Regions from separate parts of the Pseudomonas synxantha genome, predicted to be linked through region 1. Evidence: riboswitches for the same ligand, from Rfam matches in the RefSeq annotation. Region 1 holds a riboswitch; each other region holds the start of a gene.

Region 1 (6,663 bases):
GGAGCCCGGCACCGGCAACAACTGGGCGGTACCGTAATAGTCGCTGGCGGCCTGCTCCAGGCCGTCGTCGCTTTCCGGCAGGCGCGCCCAGGCACGCAACGGGATCTCGGGGATCGGCCACGGCCAAGGCGCCAGGCCACTGGACAGGTCGAGCCAATCCGCCTCGGCAATCCCATACTCAATCGCGGCCTTTCGCAGCCGACCACCGTGTTCAAGCATAGATGTGTGCCCCTATGCACAGGACCAACAACCACAACCATACGCCGCGTTGCACCAGTTGCCAGCCGCGATCAATGGAATCGGCATCGGCCGGTGGACCTTCACCCAACGGCGGGCGCTGATGTACCTCGCCGTGATAAATCGCCGCACCGCCCAGCTCGACCCCCAGTGCACCGGCACCGGCGGCCATCACCGGCCCGGCGTTGGGGCTGTCCCAGGTCGGGCCCTGGACGCGCCAGCATTTGAGGGCCAAGCGGGTTTTGCCCAATAACGCGTAGGTCAAAGCCACCAGGCGCGCAGGAATATAGTTGAGCACATCGTCTATCTTGGCGGCCGCCCAGCCAAAGCGTTCGAAGCGTTCGTTGCGATAGCCCCACATGGCATCCAGGGTGTTGCTCAGGCGATAGAGCACCACCCCTGGCACACCGGCCACCACGAACCAGAACAGCGCGGCGAATATCGCGTCGCTGCCATTTTCCAGCACCGACTCAGTGGCGGCGCGGGCGACTTCAGTGCGGTCCAGTTCGCTGGTCTGGCGGCTGACCAGGTAGCTCACGCGTTTGCGCGCCTCGTCCAAGTCATCCCTGCGCAGAGCCTGGGCCACCGGGATCACATGCTCGCCCAGGCTGCGCATGCCAAGGGCGCAGTACAACGCCAGGATTTCCACGAGCCAGCCAATCAACGGCGCCCAGGACAAAGCCGTGGCCAGCAGGGTCAGCGGCACCACCGCGATAAACCACGCGGTCACGCCATGGCTGCGCCAGCCGCGTCCACCGGTATTGAAACGCTGCTCGATACGCCCGGCGAAATTGCCGAACGCCACCAGCGGATGCCAGCGCCTGGGCTCACCCAGCAGCGCATCCAGCGCCACCGCAGCGACACACAGCAAGGCCACACTCATTGACTCACTCCCCACTTGTTTTCATACAGCATGTCACTCAGCGGTCGCGGCTCGGTCCAGCCTTCAAGCTGCAACATCGGTGCCGGATAGAATTGCGCCACCGGTCCCAGGCATAACACCGCCAGGGGCTTGGCACCGGGCGGCAAGCCCAGCAGCTCGGCCAGGGCCTGGGGTTCGAACAGCGAGACCCAGCCCATGCCCAAGCCTTCCACGCGCGCCGCCAGCCATAGGTTCTGGATGGCACAGGATAACGACGCCATGTCCATTTCCGGCAAGGTACGGCGCCCGAAAATGTGGCGCTCGCGGTCGTCCATCAGGGCAGCCACCAACACTTCGGCACAGTCGCTGATACCTTCGACCTTGAGCTTCATGAACGCATCGGAGCGCTCGCCCAAGGCCTCGGCGGTGCGCACGCGCTCTTCTTCCACCAGTTGTTGAATCTGCCCACGCAAAGGTCGGTCGCTGATGCGGATAAAACGCCAAGGCTGCATCAGGCCGACGCTGGGCGCCTGGTGCGCGGCCTGGAGCAGGCGCTGCAGCAGTTCCGGGGCGACGCTGCCGCCGGTGAAGTGGCGCATGTCGCGGCGTTCGGCGATGGCGCGGTAGACAGCGTCGCGGTCGGCCTTGGGGAAGGCGTTGTCAGTCATGGCCTCATCGGGGGCAAGCCCCCTCCCACATTGGATTGGGTTTCAACTCGGTCAACTGTGGGAGCTGGCTTGCCTGCGATAACGGTCTCAAGGTCTGGCGCGAACAACGCGGCCACCGCGCCAGGATTCGACGGGAAATAAAAGTGCACGTAGGACGCGGTCATCCGCCCTTGGCGGTACACCGCTTCGGCACCGCGCCCACCGTTGGGGCTCAGGCCGCGGGCAATCGGCGCCCATTCGGTGTTGGTCAGGGAATGGTGGTAGGTGTGGCCACGCAGGACACCTTCCGGCAGTTCGACGCTTTGCAGAGCCAGGGCTGCAAGTTTCTTTTGCATCACCGCATCGCCCTGCAGCAGGCCCACCAGTTCGGCACGAGAACCGTGCACATCGGTGAGCGAATCGAGCAGGTAGAGCATGCCGCCACATTCAGCAAGCAGCGGTTTACCGGCGGCGTGATGCGCACGGATGGCCTCCAGCATCGGGACATTGGCCGACAGGGCCTGGTGGTGCAATTCCGGATACCCGCCGGGCAGATACAGACTGTCAGCTTCCGGCAGTTGGCGATCATGGATCGGTGAGAAAAAGCTCAGCTCAGCGCCCATCACCCGTAACAGGTCAAGGCTGGCGCCGTAGGTAAAGGCAAAGGCTTCGTCACGGGCCACGGCGATGCGCACGCCGGCGAGCAACGGCTCGGCCTCGATCACTGCGGGCGCGGCAAAGGTCACGGGCGGCGGCAGGGCCACTTCACAACTGCTGCCCAAGGCCTGGGCGGCGGCGTCCAGGCGCACATCGAGGTCATTCAATTCACTGGCTTGCACCAGGCCCAGGTGGCGGCTGGGCAATTCGATGCCGGTCTCTCGGGACAACGCGCCGTACCAGCGCAAGCCCTCGGTGAGGCTGCCTTCGAGCAACTGGGCATGACGCAAAGTACCGACGCGGTTGGCCAGCACGCCAGCAAACGGCAGGTCGGGTTGATAACGTGCCAGGCCCAGGGCCAGGGCGCCAAAGGTCTGGGCCATGGCGGTGCCATCGATCACGCCCAGTACCGGCACGCCGAAGTGCCGCGCCAGGTCGGCGCTGGAGGGCGTGCCGTCGAACAAGCCCATCACGCCTTCAATCAGGATCAGGTCGGCCTCCCCTGCCGCCTCCCAGAGCAGACGGCGACTTTCCTGCTCACCGACCATCCACATGTCCAGTTGATACACCGGCGCACCGCTGGCGCGCTCGTGGATCATCGGGTCGAGAAAGTCCGGCCCGCATTTGAACACGCGTACCTTGCGTCCCAGGTTGCGATGCAAACGCGCCAGCGCGGCGGTGACGGTGGTTTTGCCCTGGCCGGACGCCGGAGCGGCGATCAATACGGCCGGGCAATGACGAGGCTGATTCAAAGTTCGACGCCTTTCTGGGCCTTGATACCGGCCTGGAACGCGTGCTTGAGCATGCCCATTTCGGTGACGGTGTCGGCCATTTCAATCAGTTCGGGCTTGGCGCCGCGGCCCGTGACCACCACATGCTGCATCGGCGGGCGCGATTGCAGGTCGCTGAGTACCTGGTCCAGGTCCAGATAGCCGTGCTTGAGGGCAATGTTCAGCTCGTCCAGCACCACCAGGCCGATAGAGGCGTCTTGCAACATCGCACGGGACACGGCCCAGGCCGCCTCGGCGGCGGCAATGTCGCGCTGGCGGTCCTGGGTTTCCCAAGTGAAGCCTTCGCCCATCACATGGAAGCGCACCTGCTCGGGAAAGCGTCGGAAGAACAGCTCTTCGCCGGTGCTGTTGCGGCCTTTGATGAACTGCACCACACCGCACTGCATGCCATGGCCCATGGCGCGGGCCAGCATGCCGAAGGCCGAGCTGCTCTTGCCTTTGCCATTGCCGGTCAATACCAGCAACAGGCCGCACTCATTCGGTGAATTGGCGATGCGCTCGTCGATCACGGCTTTTTTGCGCAGCATGCGCGCCAAGTGGCGTTCGTCGCGGTCGGGGGAATCGGTCATGGCAGCTCTCCGTTGGGGCTGGACAAAAAACGGCGGGCAGGAAAAAAAAAAACAGACAGCCAAGCATCGCCCACCGTGATGCTGTTGAATGTTCAAGGCCGGTCTCCGGACTCATGAGTGGCGCGTCTTATCGAAGCAGCCGAGGGCGCGCCTTCCCATATCGCGGGCGATACAGTGGCAAACAGCACCGTCTTGACTCATTTACCGTTGCGGGGGCAGCGCCGGAATCGCGGCAACACTGTGTACAAGTGCGCTCACTCACCGGCTTCCCTGTTTCACTCTGCCGACGCGCACGCCACAGAGCACCTGGAACAAGCCGCGAAGGTTAGTGGGTTGGGGGTGGAGCGTCAATTAAAGCTGGCCTGGTACTTGAACCATCCGTACACCCTGCTTCTCTACCCTTACAGGTATCAAGGAGAAAACCATGCATAAAACCCGACTCGCCTTACTGATCATGCTCGCCGGTGGCCTCACCGCCTGCGGTGAAAGCTCTACCTTGCAGGTCTCCGACGGCACCGGGCCTGCGCCCAAGCTGCCGGAGCCGAACAAGACCCTGGTCCCCACCGTCAATATCGCCCCGGCCATTGGCTGGCCGGAGGGCGCCAAACCCACCGCCGCTGCCGGCACTCAGGTTGCCGCGTTCGCCGAGGGCCTGGATCACCCGCGCTGGCTCTACGTGCTGCCCAACGGCGACGTGCTGGTGGCCGAGACCAATGCACCACCCAAGCCGGACGATTCCAAAGGGGTGCGTGGCTGGGTAATGGAAAAAGTCATGGGCCGTGCCGGTGCCGGCGTGCCGAGCCCGAACCGCATTACGTTGCTGCGCGATGCCGATCACGATGGCGTGGCCGAAACCCGCACGGTGTTCCTGGAGAATCTCAATTCGCCCTTTGGCATGACACTGGTCGGCAACGACCTGTATGTGGCGGACTCGGATAAGTTGCTGCGCTTCCCCTATCAGCCGGGTGAAACCGCGATCAAAGCCCAGGGCACTAGGGTCGTGGACTTACCGGGCGGGCCTTTGAACCACCACTGGACGAAAAACGTGGTGGCCAGCAAGGATGGCAGCAAGCTGTATGTGAGCGTCGGCTCCAACAGCAACGTCGCCGAAAACGGCCTGGAGGCAGAGCAGGGACGCGCCGCGATCTGGGAAGTCGACCGCGCCACCGGCAAGCACCGCATTTTCGCCTCCGGGCTGCGCAACCCTAACGGCATGGCCTGGGAACCGCAGAGTGGCAAGCTGTGGACGGCAGTCAATGAACGCGATGAAATCGGCAGTGACCTGGTGCCCGACTACATCACCTCAGTCAAGGATGGCGGGTTTTATGGCTGGCCCTTCAGCTATTACGGCCAGCATGTGGATGTGCGTGTCACGCCGCAAAACCCTGATCTGGTCGCCAAGGCCATCGCGCCGGACTACGCGGTAGGCCCTCATACCGCCTCACTGGGGCTGACATTCGCCGAGGGCAATAAACTGCCCGCGCAGTTCAGCAACGGTGCGTTTATCGGCCAACATGGCTCATGGAATCGCAAGCCGCACAGTGGCTACAAGGTGATTTTCGTGCCGTTTGAAGGGGGCCAGCCAAAAGGACAGCCGGTGGATGTGCTGACGGGGTTTCTCAACAGCGATGAGAAAGCCATGGGTCGGCCGGTCGGCGTGGTGATCGACCAGCAAGGGAATTTGCTGGTGGCTGATGATGTGGGGAATAAGGTTTGGCGGGTGTCGGCAGCCAAGTAACCCATCTCAGGAGCACTATAAAACCAATGTGGGAGGGGCGGTGCGACGATTCGACTTGCTCCCGATAGCGGCCTGTCAGCTGAGTATGTGCTGACGGTTACACCGCTATCGGGAGCAAGCCCCCTCCCACATTTGGATCTATGTACGACTTAAGGGTTGCGTGCCAGATTCCCGGGCAGCACTCGCTTTGCGCTCAGATAGGCATTCTGCCAATACGCTTTGGATAGCGTATCGAGCTTCACCGTACCGCCGGTTTGCGGCGCATGCACAAAGCGCCCTTCCCCGACATAAATCCCTGCATGACTGACCCGCGAACCACCACCTGTGGCGAAGAACAGCAGATCACCGGTTTGCAGGTTCTGCTCGCTGACGTCCTGGGCACGCATCACGATCAGTTCGCGGGTAGTGCGCGGCAGGGAGATACCGGCGGCGTCGCGGAATACAAAGCCAATCAGGCCGCTGCAATCAAACCCCGAGTCCGGCGTGTTGCCGCCCCAGCGGTAGGGCGTGCCAACCAGGCCCAAGGCGCGGAAGAGCACATCTTCGGCAGCAGGCGAGAAATTCTGGGTGGCGTAGTTGAACACCGGCTTGGGCTTGACCGCTACAGGCGCGGGCGGCGGTGGGCGGCTCGCGCAGGCGCTGAGCAACGCGGCGCAAACAATAAGAATCAGGCGGGCCGAGGTCGACATGTGCAGAACAATCCTGGTCTGGATGCGGCTTTCGCTGCCGAACGTTGAAAACCAGAACGCGCAAGCAAAGCTCGCGCGAACGGATGACAACAATGTCCAGGGATTCTAGCGCTTACACGTCAAACTTCAAGTATCACTTTAACTTTACTTACTGGCGGTAACCGTAGTCGGGGCCATTGCAAGTGCGCGCTTGGCTTCGATGAAGGTTTTGCTCCAGTAGCTGTCACCCAGGTTATCGACCCGGACACCACCACTGCGGCGGCTGCTGGAGTGAATAAACTGGTTATCGCCCAAATAGATACCGGCGTGGCTGACACGCCCACGACCACTGGTACTAAAGAAAAGCAGATCGCCCGGCTTGAGGTTGTTGCGTGCGACCAACGGTGCATCCACGTTGATCATTTCGCGCGTCGAGCGAGGCAGATTCATGCCGGCTTCTTCACGAAACAGGTAGCCGATGAAGCCGCTGCAGT
Region 2 (6,663 bases), 310 kb from region 1:
CATTTTTGACCGAGGTGTTTCAGGTCAGGTAGGGCGCAGGCGCAGGATTTGCGCGCCGTCGAACGGGTCTGTGAGGTAATGCCCCTGCACCCCGAATGTCTCTTGCAGGCGCTCTGGCGTCAGCACCTCCAACGGCGTACCCAGCGCCACCAATCGTCCGCGATCCAGCACGGCCAGGCGATTACAGGTCAGCGCCTGGTTCAGGTCATGCAGGGCAATCAAGGTGGTCACCGGCAAGCCTTGCACGCCTTTCAAGATCGCCAGTTGATGCTGGATATCCAGGTGATTGGTTGGCTCATCCAGCAACAGAATCCGCGGTCGTTGCGCCAGGGCTCGGGCGATGTGCACGCGTTGGCGTTCGCCGCCGGAGAGGCTGCGCCAGGCACGGTGGCTCAGGTGGGTGGCGTCTACGTCGTGCAGGGCCTGGCGGACGATGGCGTCGTCTTCGCTAGACCACGGGCTCAGCGCCGACAGCCATGGCGTGCGGCCCAGGGCCACGGCGTCGAACACGCGGATGGCATCGTCAGTGTCAGCCTGCTGTTCCACCACCGCCAGCTGTTGCGCGATGGCGCGGCGCGACAGCTCACCCAGGCGCTTGGCACCCAGGCGTACTTCACCACTGGCCGGGGCGCGCAAGCCGGCGAGCAATTTGAGCAGGGTGGATTTGCCCGAGCCGTTGGGCCCGACGATGCCGAGGGTTTCCCCTTGCTGCACGTCCAGGTGAACATCGCGCAGCAACTCAGCGTCTCGCACCTTGAAACCCAGGCCGGTGCAACTGAGCACACTCATCGCGCGTTCCTGCGGCCAATCAGGATCAGCGCAAACACCGGTGCGCCCACCAACGCCGTGACCACACCGACGGGAATCACCTGGCCCTTGATCAAGGTGCGCGACAGCACATCGGCCGCAATCAAGAACAACGCGCCGCCAAGAGCGCTCGCCGGCAGCAACCGCGAATGCCCGGTGCCCAGCAGCAGGCGCACCGCATGGGGAATCACCAGGCCGACAAAACCGATGGAGCCAACGATGGACACCATCACCGCCGTCACCAGCGCAGCGCAGGCCACCAGCACAAATTGCACGCGGCGCACCGGAATGCCCAGGGACGCCGCCGAGTCGCTGCCGAAGGTAAAGGCATCCAATGCGCGGCGATGCCACAGGCACACCGTCAGCCCAACGATCGCCACCGGCACCGCCAGCCACACCGACGGCCAGCGCACACCGCTGAGGTTGCCCAGCAGCCAGAACATAATGCCGCGGGCTTGCTCGGAGCTGGCCGACTTGGTGATTAGGAACGCGGTCAAGGCATTGAACAATTGCGAGCCGGCGATGCCCGCAAGGATGATTTGCCCGGTGCCGCTGGACGAGCCACTGGCCCGCGCCAGCAGGATCACCAGCGCAAACGCTGCCATTGCCCCTACAAATGCCCCCGCCGACAGCGACACCAGCCCGCCGCCCACACCAATCAAGGCGACCAGGACCGCGCCGGTCGACGCGCCGGCACTGATGCCGAGCAAGTAAGGATCAGCCAGCGGGTTACGCAGCAACGATTGCAGGATCACGCCACAGGTCGCCAACCCCGCACCGCAGGCAGCGGCCACCAGGGCGCGGGTCAGGCGATAGTTCCACACCACGCCTTCATCGATGGGGTCGAGCACGAAGCCCGCGGCCCACAGCTTGTTGGCGAGCACCTGGAGCACCACCTGTGGCGAGATGGCGGTCTCGCCGATGGCCACGCCGGCGAGCAGGGCGAGCAACAGCAGTGTGAGGGCGAGCAGGGTCCGTATCATTTCGGCAGGTCGTAGCCGTCGATGGCGGCGGCCAGTTGTTCCAGGCCATCGAAGGTGCGCAGGCTGGCCTGCAGCGCCAGGGCATCGAGGATGATGATGCGGTTGTTTTTCACCGCGTCCATGTTGCGGGTCACCGGGTCGTTGCGCAGGAAGGCGAGTTTCTTCTCGTGGTCGTCGGCGGGGTAGCGGCGCCGATCCATGCGTGCGATCACCAGGAACGTCGGGTTGGCCTTGGCAATGGTTTCCCAGCCGACGGCGGGCCATTCTTCATCGGACTGCACCACATTGCGCAGGCCGAGGGTTTGCAACATGAACTGCGGAATACCCTTGTGCCCGGCCACGTACGGATCGCTGGCCATTTCGGCGCTGGAGAACCACACCAGCGCGCTGGCTTGCTTCAAGCCTTTGCCTTGCGCGGTGGCGATGGACTTGGCCAGGCGCGCCTGTAGTTCGTCGTTGAGCTGCTGGCCGCGATCCTGGACGTCGAAAATCTGCGCCAGTTGGCGGATGCTTTTATAAATCGTGTCGATGCGGAACGGCTCCAGACGCGTGCCGTCGGCACCCACCAGGTTGTCCTTGCCTTCGCAGTCCGAGGGCAGCAGGTAGGTGGGGATCTGCAGTTCATGGAATTGCTCGCGGGTGCCGACCACGCCTTGTGGCCCCACCACCCATTCCAGCTCGGCGGCCACCAGTTGCGGGCGCTTGGCGATCACCGCTTCGAAGCTCGGCTCGTTGTTGGCCAGGCGCTCGATGGTGGCGTCCTGTGCCTTGTACTGCGCCAACACGTTGTTGAACCACAGCGAAGTGCCAACCACTTTATCGCCCACGCCCAAGGCGTAGAGCATCTCGGTGGCGGCCTGGCCGATGGTTACGCTGCGTGCAGGCGCGTGCTGGAAGGTCAGGGTACTGCCGCAGTTTTCCAGGGTCAGCGGGTAATGGGTGGGCGTGGCCTGGGCCATTGCACAGGCACCCAAGCCTGCGATCAGGGCGGTAACGCGTGGCAGCATGGGGTGATCTCCGAGTGCAGCAGGGGCGGTACGGCTCGGAAATACAGCCTCGAACGCTGCCGATCGGGCAGGCAAGGATGTCCTTCCCGGACACCCCGCCGGTTAGTGGTTTTGCTGGGCCGGCAGGTCTCCTGACTGATGCGTCGTCGCCTCGCTCCCGCCTTCCCGGACAGGGTCCAGTGGCAGTGGGGAGCAGGCTCGGCACCTACAGTTGCGGGGGCAGTTTCGATTGACGTCGCGGGCGGCGTTTCGAATTCCCTATTAGTCCCATACGGGAACCGGCGGCGGTATGGTAGTCGATCAGGCCCTGTAGGAGCGAGCTTGCTCGCGAAGGTCGCTAACGATAACGCGGGGAACCTGATGCTCCGCGGCGCTCTCAGGTGCTTCGCGAGCAAGCTCGCTCCTACAATGGGCCGCTCTCAGAGTCGTATGTCTTGGGGGCCGCGGATCAGCGCTTCAATCCGCGTACCTGTCGCACGTTCTTCATTGCTGAACCCGTCATAGTCGGCCAGGTTGGCGAAGCGGATGCCGGTCAGTTGCTCGATCTGGATCACGCTGCGCTGGTAGGTGCGAAGCTGGCCGAACACCAGGTCGAGCTGCCCCAGCTCACGGCTTTGGTCGATCATGTAGGCGCTGGCGGAGGGTTTGCCGTCGTCGCTGAGGTAAGCCACGACTTTCCAGAACGCCTTGGGGATTTTCACCCCACGATAAAGTCGGTCGTCATCGGCGAATACCGGGCCGGTAAACACCGTGGCCCGGGCTTTCCAGCGTTGGGTGTTGTCAAGAATGTAGTCTTCGAGTTCCAGCCAGGTCTTCTGGTTGAAGCCGCTCATTTGCGGCGAGCAGTTGGTGAAGTGGAAGGTGTCGAAGTTGGCGGTGTTGGCCTCGTCGCCCCAGTTGGGGTCCTGGCGCCGCACCAGGTGGCCGCGGTCCAGGCCATTGCTGGCGTAAAGGTCTTCACCTACCTGCGCATCCAGGGGCAGGCGACCATCGTAGGCCCAAGTGTCGTTGCTGCGCGTGATGTCCACGTGCTTTGAGCCGTCGATATTCACCCCCACGTAGAGCGCCAGTCGTCGGGAACGCGACATAGTGATGGAGAAATGCGTGTAGTCCAGGCGCTTGGGTTGCACGTCGCTCGACAGTGGCTCGCCGACCGTGGGCCATGGCACCACGAAGTCGCTGAGGAAATCATGGGCATAGCCAGCGCGGTTTTTGAGGTCCTTGGCCGCGGTGACGCGCGGTGTCGCGGTTCTGGCTTCCAGCAGGGTGGGGCTGAGCGCGACCAATGGGCGCAGGTCGGAAAGCCTGGGGCGGTGGGAAAGGTCGATTTTGGCTGTGCGGGCGGGCATGGGCATGTTCCTTATGGGCCTCGGATAAACACCACTGCAACACAAACTCATGACAATTTGGCCCAGGTGGCGAACACAGGGCTATCCTGAAACCGCTACCGGACGTTCATCACACGCCAAAAAGGAGCCAGCTTATGTGTGTTCGCCAGCCGCGCAACCCGATTTTCTGTCTGATCCCACCCTATATGCTCGACCAGATCGCCCGCCACGGGGATAAAGCCCAACGGGAAGTCGCATTACGCACTCGGGCCAAGGACAGCACGTTCCGCTCGTTGCGCATGGTCGCGGTACCCGCCAAGGGCCCAGCCCGCATGGCGTTGGCCATGGGCGCCGAGAAACAGCGCTCGATCTACAGCGCTGAAAACACCGACAGCCTGCCTGGCAAGCTGATCCGCGGCGAAGGGCAACCGGCCAGTGGCGATGCCGCAGTGGACGAAGCCTATGAAGGCTTGGGCGCGACCTTCGATTTTTTCGACCAGGTATTCGACCGCAATTCCATCGACGATGCCGGCATGGCCCTGGACGCCACGGTGCACTTCGGCCAGGACTATAACAACGCGTTCTGGAATTCGACCCAGATGGTCTTCGGCGACGGTGACCAGCAGTTATTCAATCGCTTCACCGTGGCGCTCGACGTGATTGGCCATGAGTTGGCCCATGGCGTTACCGAGGATGAGGCCAAGCTGATGTACTTCAACCAGTCCGGCGCGTTGAACGAGTCGCTGTCCGACGTGTTCGGTTCACTGATCAAGCAGTATGCGTTGAAGCAAACCGCCGAGGAGGCTGATTGGTTGATCGGCAAAGGGTTGTTCACCAAGAAGATCAAGGGCACCGCTCTGCGCTCGATGAAAGCCCCAGGCACTGCGTTTGATGACAAGCTGCTGGGCAAGGACCCGCAGCCGGGTCACATGGATGATTTTGTACAGACATACGAGGACAATGGCGGGGTGCATATCAATTCCGGCATTCCCAACCACGCGTTCTATCAGGTGGCAACCAAGATTGGCGGGTTCGCCTGGGAGCGTGCAGGGCGCATCTGGTATGACGCACTGCGGGATGCGCGGCTGCGACCGAACTCGGGGTTCCTGCGTTTTGCGCGTATTACCTATGATGTGGCCGGGCGTCTTTACGGCGCGAACAAGGATGAACAGAAAGCGGTCAAGGAGGGGTGGAAAGCCGTGGGCATCAATGTTTGACCAGCCGCTTGGGCGGCGAGGAACAGCCATGCGAATCTCAATCAAGGAAAGCGGTGGGCCGGCGTTTTTTCCGGGGCTGGCCAAGCCGCGTACGGTAGAGCTGGAGAAGCTACCCGAGCCGGACCAGCAGGAATTGCGGCAACTGATCGAAGCTTCGGATTTTTTTCAGTTGCCACAAAGCACCGTGCCCGAAGCCGGTAACCCCGACCGAGTGCACTACACCCTGACAGTGGCGGAGGGCGAGCGTGAGCACACGGTCTGTGTGCTCGCGCCGGTGAAGTCGCAGGCGTTGGAAGGGTTGGTGCAATGCGTGCGACGGCACATCCGCAGTTGATGCACGACTGGGGTTGCTGCGCAGCCAGCGCAGTCGCCCCTGTCTGGCTATTTGCGATCCAGCCACACTGTCTGCGCATTGCAGAACTCGCGTACGCCGAAGTGCGACAGCTCGCGGCCGAACCCGCTTTTCTTCACACCGCCAAACGCCACCCGAGGGTCTGACACGCTGAACGCGTTGACGAATATCCCGCCGGTGTCCAGTTGCTCGGCAATATCGCGGGCCTTGGCTGAGTCGGTGGTGAAGATGCTGGCGGTGAGGCCAAACTCGCTGTCATTGGCCAGGGCCACAGCATGCTCGGCATCGCGGGCGGTAATGATCGACGCCACGGGTCCGAACAACTCCTGCTTGAACGAGGTCATCTGATCGGTGACGCCGGCCAGCACGGTCGGTTCATAGTAATTGCCCGCGCCTGGGACTTTGTTGCCGCCCAGCAGCAGGGTCGCGCCTTCTTCCAGGGTCGCCTGGACCTGGCCGTGCAGTTCGTCGCGCAGGTCGAAGCGGGCCATGGGGCCGATATAGGTAGTGTTCAATGTCGGGTCGCCCATCACCAGGGCGCGGCTGGCCTCAAGGAATTTGGCGGTGAAGGCTTCTACCACCCCAGCTTCAATGATCAGGCGCTTGGCGGCGGCGCAGACTTGGCCGCTGTTCTGGAAACGGCCGATCACGGCGGCTTGCACAGCAGCGTCGAGGTCAGCGTCGTTGAGCACGATAAACGGATCGGAGCCGCCCAGTTCCAGCACGCATTTCTTCAGCGCGGCGCCGGCCTGGGAGCCAATGGCGATACCGGCGCGCACGCTGCCGGTGAGGGTCACGGCGGCGATACGTGGGTCAGCGATGGCGCTGGACACGCCGTCCTGGGTCACGTTGATCACTTCGAATACGCCTTCAGCGAAACCGGCTGTGCGCAACGCTTGCTGGATCAGGTAGGCGCTGCCCATCACGTTCGGCGCGTGTTTGAGCACGTAAGTGTTGCCGGCGAGCAAG
Region 3 (6,663 bases), 1.7 Mb from region 1:
CGGGGGCTTATTGCTCGCGCACCGCTATCGACCCAGACCTGCAGGATGCCGAACAGGCGCTCAGCCGCCTGACGTCGCGGCCTGCGGCGGGGCTCAAGGTGATCTATCAGTTGCCCGAAGCCACGATGCTGCGCATCGAGACCGCCAGCGGCCAGCGTGTGGTCTACAGCATGCTGCGCAACCGCGCCCACAGTAACGTGGCGTTCCTGCTGGGTGAGGCCTATCGCTACCAGCCGGGGTTGGACACGCTGACCATCTACCCTGGGGTGATGAGCAGTTATCCGAACTTCATGTTCAATATTCCGGCCCGGGAAGTGTCTGAATTTGTCGCACGCATGCAGCAGGCCCAGGATGCCAAGGGGTTTGAGCAGATTGTCGAGCGCTGGGGCGTGCGCCGCAGCCATCCGTTGTTCTGGCAGTATTTCCACGACTTGTCGCGATACATTCATGAAACCACGCCGGTGGAAGAGGGCGTATTGGACATGAACCGCTATGAGAACCTATAACGGTAGTCAGTGATCCAGTCATCGCCTTGAGCAGGTGCTGAAGCGGTCGGATGGTTGCCTTGCGGGATTGGAAAAGGTATTCCGATGATGTTGATTTCAGTGCAGGCGCTACGGGCGCTGGCGGCGTGGGTGGTGTTCGGGCACCACTTCACCCAAGTGTTTTTTGAATTCGAGGTGCATAACCCACTGGCTTATCTGTTTGCCGACAAGGGCGGCATCGGGGTGGACATATTCTTCGTCATCAGCGGCCTGGTGATTTTCCTCGCCACCGCAGATAAGGCGCTCACGCCGTGGCAATTCATGCTGATGCGCCTGGCGCGGATCGCTCCAGCGTATTGGTTCTATACGCTGCTCATGGCTGTGCTGGTCCTGACAGTGCCGTCGATGTTTCCCGATGCTGAGCTGGCGCTGGGCCATGTGCTGCTGTCGCTGCTGTTTATTCCTGCTGAGAACCCGGGAGGGTATGGGGTCTATCCGCTGCTGGATGCTGGCTGGACCCTGAACTTCGAGATGCTCTTCTACGTTCTGTTTGCCGTGGCCTTGCTGGTTGGCCGTTCATATCGGTTGTGGGTGGTGGCAGGTTTGTTGTACCTGGTGTGCTGTGCCCTCAGCCCCGCCCTGGACCTGGCCAGCGGTTTTTACCATAACGACATCGTGCTTGAGTTTCTGATGGGTATCGTGATCGGCATGCTGTACCGCCGTGGTCTGTGCCGGGCCAGGGCGTGGCTGCCGTTATCCGGGATCGCGGTGGCCCTGGCGGCGATTTATCACGGGGCAGATGTACCCCGTGCGCTTGAGTGGGGCGTGCCCAGCGCGATATTGGTTATCAGCTGTGTAACGCTGGAGCCTTACTTCCAAGGCTCGCGCATTTTGAAAATTCTCGGCGATTGCTCTTATTCGGTATACCTGATCCACGTGCTGGCGCTGGCCGCCGGGCGATGGATTGCTGAGCGAAACGCAATAGATCCCTACACAATCCTGCCGGTTTGCATCGTAGTGACGGCGCTGGGCGCATACGTCAGCTACCAATGGCTGGAGAGGGCAACCTATCGCCCGCTCAAGCGTTGGCTGGCTGTCGAGGACCAGGCAATTATTTCCCGACAAAAATACTAGGACTTTGTACCTCTGTAATGATTTGGCGTAAACTGCCGGCAAGCCTGTGAGGAGTTTCCATGACTGCCATAACCATTACCGACGCCGCCCATGATTACCTGGCTGACCTGCTGTCCAAGCAGAACACCCCGGGTATTGGTATCCGCGTCTTTATCACCCAGCCCGGTACCCAGTACGCCGAGACGTGCATCGCCTACTGCAAGCCGGGTGAAGAGAAACCTGAAGACACCGCCCTGGGGCTGAAAAGCTTCACCGCCTACATCGATGCCTTCAGCGAAGCCTTCCTCGATGACGCCGTGGTCGACTACGCCACCGATCGCATGGGCGGCCAGTTGACCATCAAGGCCCCCAACGCCAAGGTGCCGAACGTCAACGCTGATAGCCCGGTCAACGAGCGCATCAACTACTACCTGCAAACCGAGATCAACCCAGGGCTGGCCAGCCATGGCGGCCAGGTGAGCTTGATCGACGTAGTGGATGACGGCATCGCCGTATTGAAATTCGGCGGCGGCTGCCAGGGCTGCGGCCAGGCAGACGTGACCCTGCGTGAAGGCATCGAGCGCACTTTGCTTGAGCGCATTCCGGAGCTCAAGGGCGTACGTGATGTGACTGACCACACGCAGAAAGAAAATGCCTACTACTAAGTAAGGTGTTCACTGCGAAGAAAAAACGGCGCCCCGTGAGCGCCGTTTTTTTTTTGCTTAAAATTCATTGGCTTATGATATCTATCTAATAATAAGGATTAAGTGTTGGAGGGGCTTGCCCGCGATAGCCATGGGTATCTACACAACTGTGGAACAGCCAACGGTAACCACGATGCGCAGCGAGCCGCTCTTGATCTTGCTTTTGATCTTGGGCGCCCCGTTAAACCACGCTGGCCGGAATTCGACAGGGATTTGGGGGGTAAACCGGCAGGGATGCCGGTTTAGCCGCCCCGCGCCATGGATGGCGCGTGGCGGCGGCCCCCCAAATCCATGTCGGATTACGGGCACACCGAGCCTAGGCGAGGTGCCGAGTGGTGGGGCAAGAGCCTTTTGGTTACTTTTGGGCTCTTTTCAAAAGTGACCCGCTGTAAGAGCGGAACCAATAGTCGCCGTTACCTAAACAATGGATATGTACTCGGTCTAAAACCAAGACCCCGGTCGGCTCTAAGGCCGCCATCGGGGGCAAGCCCCCTCCCACATTCTGTTCTATGTTTATTCATTTAAATCAACGGGTTGGTTTGATTTTGTGAAGTAAAAAATCAAGGTCTGTACAGGTGCGCATGTCCCGCCCGATACAGTGACGACTCGCTGAAAGTGTCATTGGCCAGCACCCGGCCCACCACAATCAACGCCGTACGCCGGAACCCCTTGGCCGCGACCTTTTCGGCAATATCCGCCAAGGTGCCCACCGCCCAATCCTGATCCGGCCAGGTTGCACGGTGTACCACGGCTATCGGGCAATCGGCGCCATAGTGCGGCAGTAACTCGGCGACGATCTTCTCCAGATGATTGACCCCCAGGTGAATCGCCATGGTCGTGCCGTGCCGGGCCAGGCTGTCGAAATTCTCGCCGGCAGGCATGCTGGTTTTATCGGCATAGCGGGTCAGGATCACGCTCTGGGCAATGTCCGGCAGGGTCAGCTCGGTTTCCAGCAGCGCCGCGCAAGCGGCTATGGCCGTGACCCCGGGAATGATCTGGAAGGGAATGCCCAGCTCACGCAAGTGACGGATCTGCTCGCCAATCGCCCCATACAGGCTTGGGTCGCCGGAGTGCACGCGTGCCACATCCTGGCCTTGTCCATGGGCGGTCTTGATCAAGTCGATGATCTGCTCCAGGTGCAGTTCGGCACTGTTGACCAGCTGTTGCGCCTGATGGCCCTCCAGCACCGCCGCGGGCACCAGCGAGCCGGCGTAGATGATCACCGGGCAACTGCGGATCAGCCGCTGGCCCTTGACGGTGATCAGTTCCGGGTCGCCGGGGCCTGCGCCGATGAAGTAGACGGTCATGGGAAATTCCTGTTGAAAACGGGTGAGCATGAAGATTATTCATGATCGATAACGACAATTATCGGGATTTTAACCGGCGCAGGCTAACGCAAAGGTGGCCTGGTTGGTTTTCCTGCGGGTAATCAGCAGACGGGCAGGGTTGCCAGAGAGGTGTTCGGCCAGGGCCAGGGCAGCGCTTTCGGCCACGCCATAACAGCCGACATGGGCAAAAGCGACCGCTGACTTATGGCTCAAGCGCTGTTCATAACCTGCCAGTTGTTCGGCGTCGAAGCACTGTAGCGTCAGGCCCAGCTGGTGAGCGAGGGCCAATAAACCGGGCTCATCCTGCTTGCGATCAAGGCTCGCCAGGGCGGTGATGCGCTGGCGTTCAATACCGCCCTCGGCGAGGGCGGCGTCAAACAGGTCCAGAAGGGCGTGAACATCACAACCGCGCTGGCACCCCAGGCCGACCACCAGGATCATGCCGAGTATCGATCGTCGCGGTGGCGGCGGAATAACCAGGCGCTGATCAGGCCGAGGGCCAGCCAGAACGCCACGTTGGTCAATTGCGAGGCAATCTGGAATTGTGCCTCGAGAGCCTCCGGGGCCAGCATCGAGTGCACCTGCGGCTGCGGTGCGCCGATCACGTGGGGCACGGCAAGGATCGCCACGCCCAGCACTTTCAACAGCCAGTTGCGGCCGAACACGATCAGCGCAATCCCGGCGGCGGTGGAGGCGGCGGTGCCGATCCACCAGGCCTGGCGCAGCGCCAGGTCAGCTGCTGCCGTGCCGGGCAATTCCGGTGGCAGGCCCAGGGTGGGCGCCAGCACGAAGGTCGCGTAACCCGCCAGGCCCCACAGCAAGCCATGGCCGGTGCGGGTCGGTGCACGCAGGGTGTACAGGCCGGCGAGCATCAGTGCAAATCCAACGGCAACCACCAGGTTGCCACCGGTGGTGGAGAGCACCCGCTGCCAGCCATCTTCCGGCTCCCAGGCCTCGGCGTCGTGGGTGTGCGCAGCGGCGCTGGCATGCTCATGGGTGACTTCGGTGGTTGCCGGCGGCTTTTCATAGGTCTCCGCCTGCAAAATCAACGGTGCAACCCACAAGCTTTGCAGCAGGGTCAGCAGCAGGGCGGCGAACAAGCCGGTGAACCCTGCGGTCCGGGCAATGCGTTTGATCATGTCGGCAGCTCTCAGTGGCACGGAAACGCAGCGCTGTGGCGGGTATCGTGGGCCGCGTTGTGCACCGCCTCGATATGGGAGAAACCGGCGAAATACACCAGGCACGCGCCAAGGATCGACGCACCGATTGCGGCGGTCAGGCGTTGGCTCAAGGTGGCAGTGCTGCTGGCGGTGTGCGAGGTGCTGGTGGTGATCGACATGGCGCGTCCCTATCAGGTGTCAGGGTGAAACGAGCGCATGCAAACCATGCGAGCCAGGGCACGCAGGGTTTTGAACAGCGCCCGCCCACCGCGGGTTTGTTATCTGATTTTTTCGGGCCGGTCTCCGGGCTTGCGAGGGGCGGCTCTTGGAAGAGTTCCACCTGATAAGCGTCTCCTTCCCATGCACAGCACAGTGGATTTGACGCTTCGCTCGCTTACCGTTGCGGGGGCAGCACCGGACTTGCCATAGGTCTATGGCGCACCGGTTTCCCGTTTCACCCTGTGAAGGGCACCCGAAACAAGATGTGTAGGAGAGCATGCGGCGAGCGCTTACGTCAAATGGCGGAATGCGCTGCCAAGGCAACGAGAGAGGTGGCCCTGTACGCGTCCACAATCTTTATTTACTTGTCGTTAGCGAATGCAGCGGAACATGAGCTTTTACATGTTTCAAAAGGAAGAAAGGTTATTCTTTCTGTTGCCGAAATATAAAAATATATTGTATGGGTGTAAGTGGGTTGTTCGGGCTTTTACTTACTTTTCAATAGGTTGTTGAGGCGGTATGTTCAGTGAACTAATGCTCCATTCGGAGCTTGGTTATTTAGAGTGATGCAGGCGTTGAATCGTTGGGCAAGCTGTCCGGGAACGCTTTTTGCGTTTCTCCCTACTGATGCTCGTGGTTGTGGTTTTGTCTCCCTTGAATAGTCAAAATTGATGGTGCCCATTGTGCAGATAACCAACAGCGTGCAACGCTCCTATAACCCGTCCGTAGAGGCTCAACAAAACAGCTCTTCCGATCCCACGTTGCGTAAGTTCGACCCGCATTTGAGGCCAATACCGGGTCTTGATAAGCCGGTTTTTACCGTGGACCAGATCGCCCAGCACCTCACCCGGGACGGCCGGAAATGGAATGACAGCAATGGTGATGGCGTCACGCAAGTCTCCTATACATTCGATACCCACGGGCAAGGGGAGACAGCGTTCAATGCCACCCAGAAAAGCCAGGCCAGACTGTCCATGCAGTCCTGGGCCGATGTGGCGAACGTGTCTTTCGAAGAGCGTACTGGCCGTGGGGAAGGGCACCTGGCTTTTTCCAACAGTGAGGTGCCCCGGGTTGCATTCGCCCAATTGCCAGGTGGAGACGGTAAAGTCCTCATGAATCCCCGTTTTGGCACGAATGCTGCGCCTGCACTTAACAATCACGGCCGATATACGCTTACCCATGAAATAGGGCATGGACTGGGGCTTTTGCATCCAGCGGACTATGACAATAGCGGCGATTCCACCTACCCCAGTTACTATCGCGACGCCGTCTATGCCCAGGATACTCGTGGCCATACTGTCATGAGCTACTTCGATGCCAACTTAAGTGGTCAGAACCTTAAGGGAAGGTACTCTGCTGCACCATTGATGGGTGATATTGCTGCTGCCCAGCGGGTATATGGTGCCAACTATAGAACACGTAATTCAGACACCACCTACGGTTTTAACTCCAATTCGGGTCGAGACTATTATCAACTCGATCATCCCAGGAATACGGCATTATTCTGCGTGTGGGACGGTGGAGGTAACGACACATTGGATTTTTCCAGATATCGCCAAAACCAGACCGTCAACCTCAACGCTGAATCCTATTCCGATGTTGGAGGGTTACGGGGGAATGTTTCTATTGCCAAAGGCGTTACGGTTGAAAACGC

The links. A riboswitch is a leader RNA that binds a small molecule or an ion and turns the genes downstream of it on or off. The one in region 1 is predicted to bind cobalamin.
Region 2: it holds a riboswitch for cobalamin, as region 1 does, so the genes downstream of both, BLU48_RS05250 (ABC transporter substrate-binding protein) here and cobO (cob(I)yrinic acid a,c-diamide adenosyltransferase) in region 1, are expected to answer to the same signal.
Region 3: it holds a riboswitch for cobalamin, as region 1 does, so the genes downstream of both, BLU48_RS11990 (CbtB domain-containing protein) here and cobO (cob(I)yrinic acid a,c-diamide adenosyltransferase) in region 1, are expected to answer to the same signal.

Annotation. Positions count from the first base shown of each region.
Region 1 is NZ_LT629786.1:792,061-798,723, reverse strand. It holds gene cobD (threonine-phosphate decarboxylase CobD) at 1-219, opposite strand, end outside; gene cbiB (adenosylcobinamide-phosphate synthase CbiB) at 212-1,120, opposite strand; gene bluB (5,6-dimethylbenzimidazole synthase) at 1,117-1,767, opposite strand; gene BLU48_RS03815 (cobyrinate a,c-diamide synthase) at 1,764-3,155, opposite strand; gene cobO (cob(I)yrinic acid a,c-diamide adenosyltransferase) at 3,152-3,763, opposite strand; cobalamin riboswitch at 3,843-4,088, opposite strand; gene BLU48_RS03805 (PQQ-dependent sugar dehydrogenase) at 4,188-5,501, shown strand; gene BLU48_RS03800 (C40 family peptidase) at 5,651-6,190, opposite strand; gene BLU48_RS03795 (C40 family peptidase) at 6,335-6,663, opposite strand, start outside.
Region 2 is NZ_LT629786.1:1,104,599-1,111,261, forward strand. It holds gene BLU48_RS05240 (ABC transporter ATP-binding protein) at 25-789, opposite strand; gene BLU48_RS05245 (FecCD family ABC transporter permease) at 786-1,790, opposite strand; gene BLU48_RS05250 (ABC transporter substrate-binding protein) at 1,787-2,797, opposite strand; cobalamin riboswitch at 2,902-3,095, opposite strand; partial or broken gene BLU48_RS32190 (outer membrane lipoprotein carrier protein LolA) at 3,119-3,208, shown strand; gene BLU48_RS05260 (DNA/RNA non-specific endonuclease) at 3,217-4,146, opposite strand; gene BLU48_RS05265 (M4 family metallopeptidase) at 4,281-5,342, shown strand; gene BLU48_RS05270 (protealysin inhibitor emfourin) at 5,371-5,676, shown strand; gene BLU48_RS05275 (aldehyde dehydrogenase family protein) at 5,724-6,663, opposite strand, start outside.
Region 3 is NZ_LT629786.1:2,533,005-2,539,667, reverse strand. It holds gene BLU48_RS12025 (fatty acid cis/trans isomerase) at 1-506, shown strand, start outside; gene BLU48_RS12020 (acyltransferase family protein) at 594-1,619, shown strand; gene nfuA (Fe-S biogenesis protein NfuA) at 1,679-2,263, shown strand; gene cobM (precorrin-4 C(11)-methyltransferase) at 2,863-3,609, opposite strand; gene BLU48_RS12000 (cobalamin biosynthesis protein) at 3,679-4,071, opposite strand; gene BLU48_RS11995 (CbtA family protein) at 4,068-4,769, opposite strand; gene BLU48_RS11990 (CbtB domain-containing protein) at 4,781-4,969, opposite strand; cobalamin riboswitch at 5,068-5,281, opposite strand; gene BLU48_RS11985 (M10 family metallopeptidase C-terminal domain-containing protein) at 5,693-6,663, shown strand, end outside.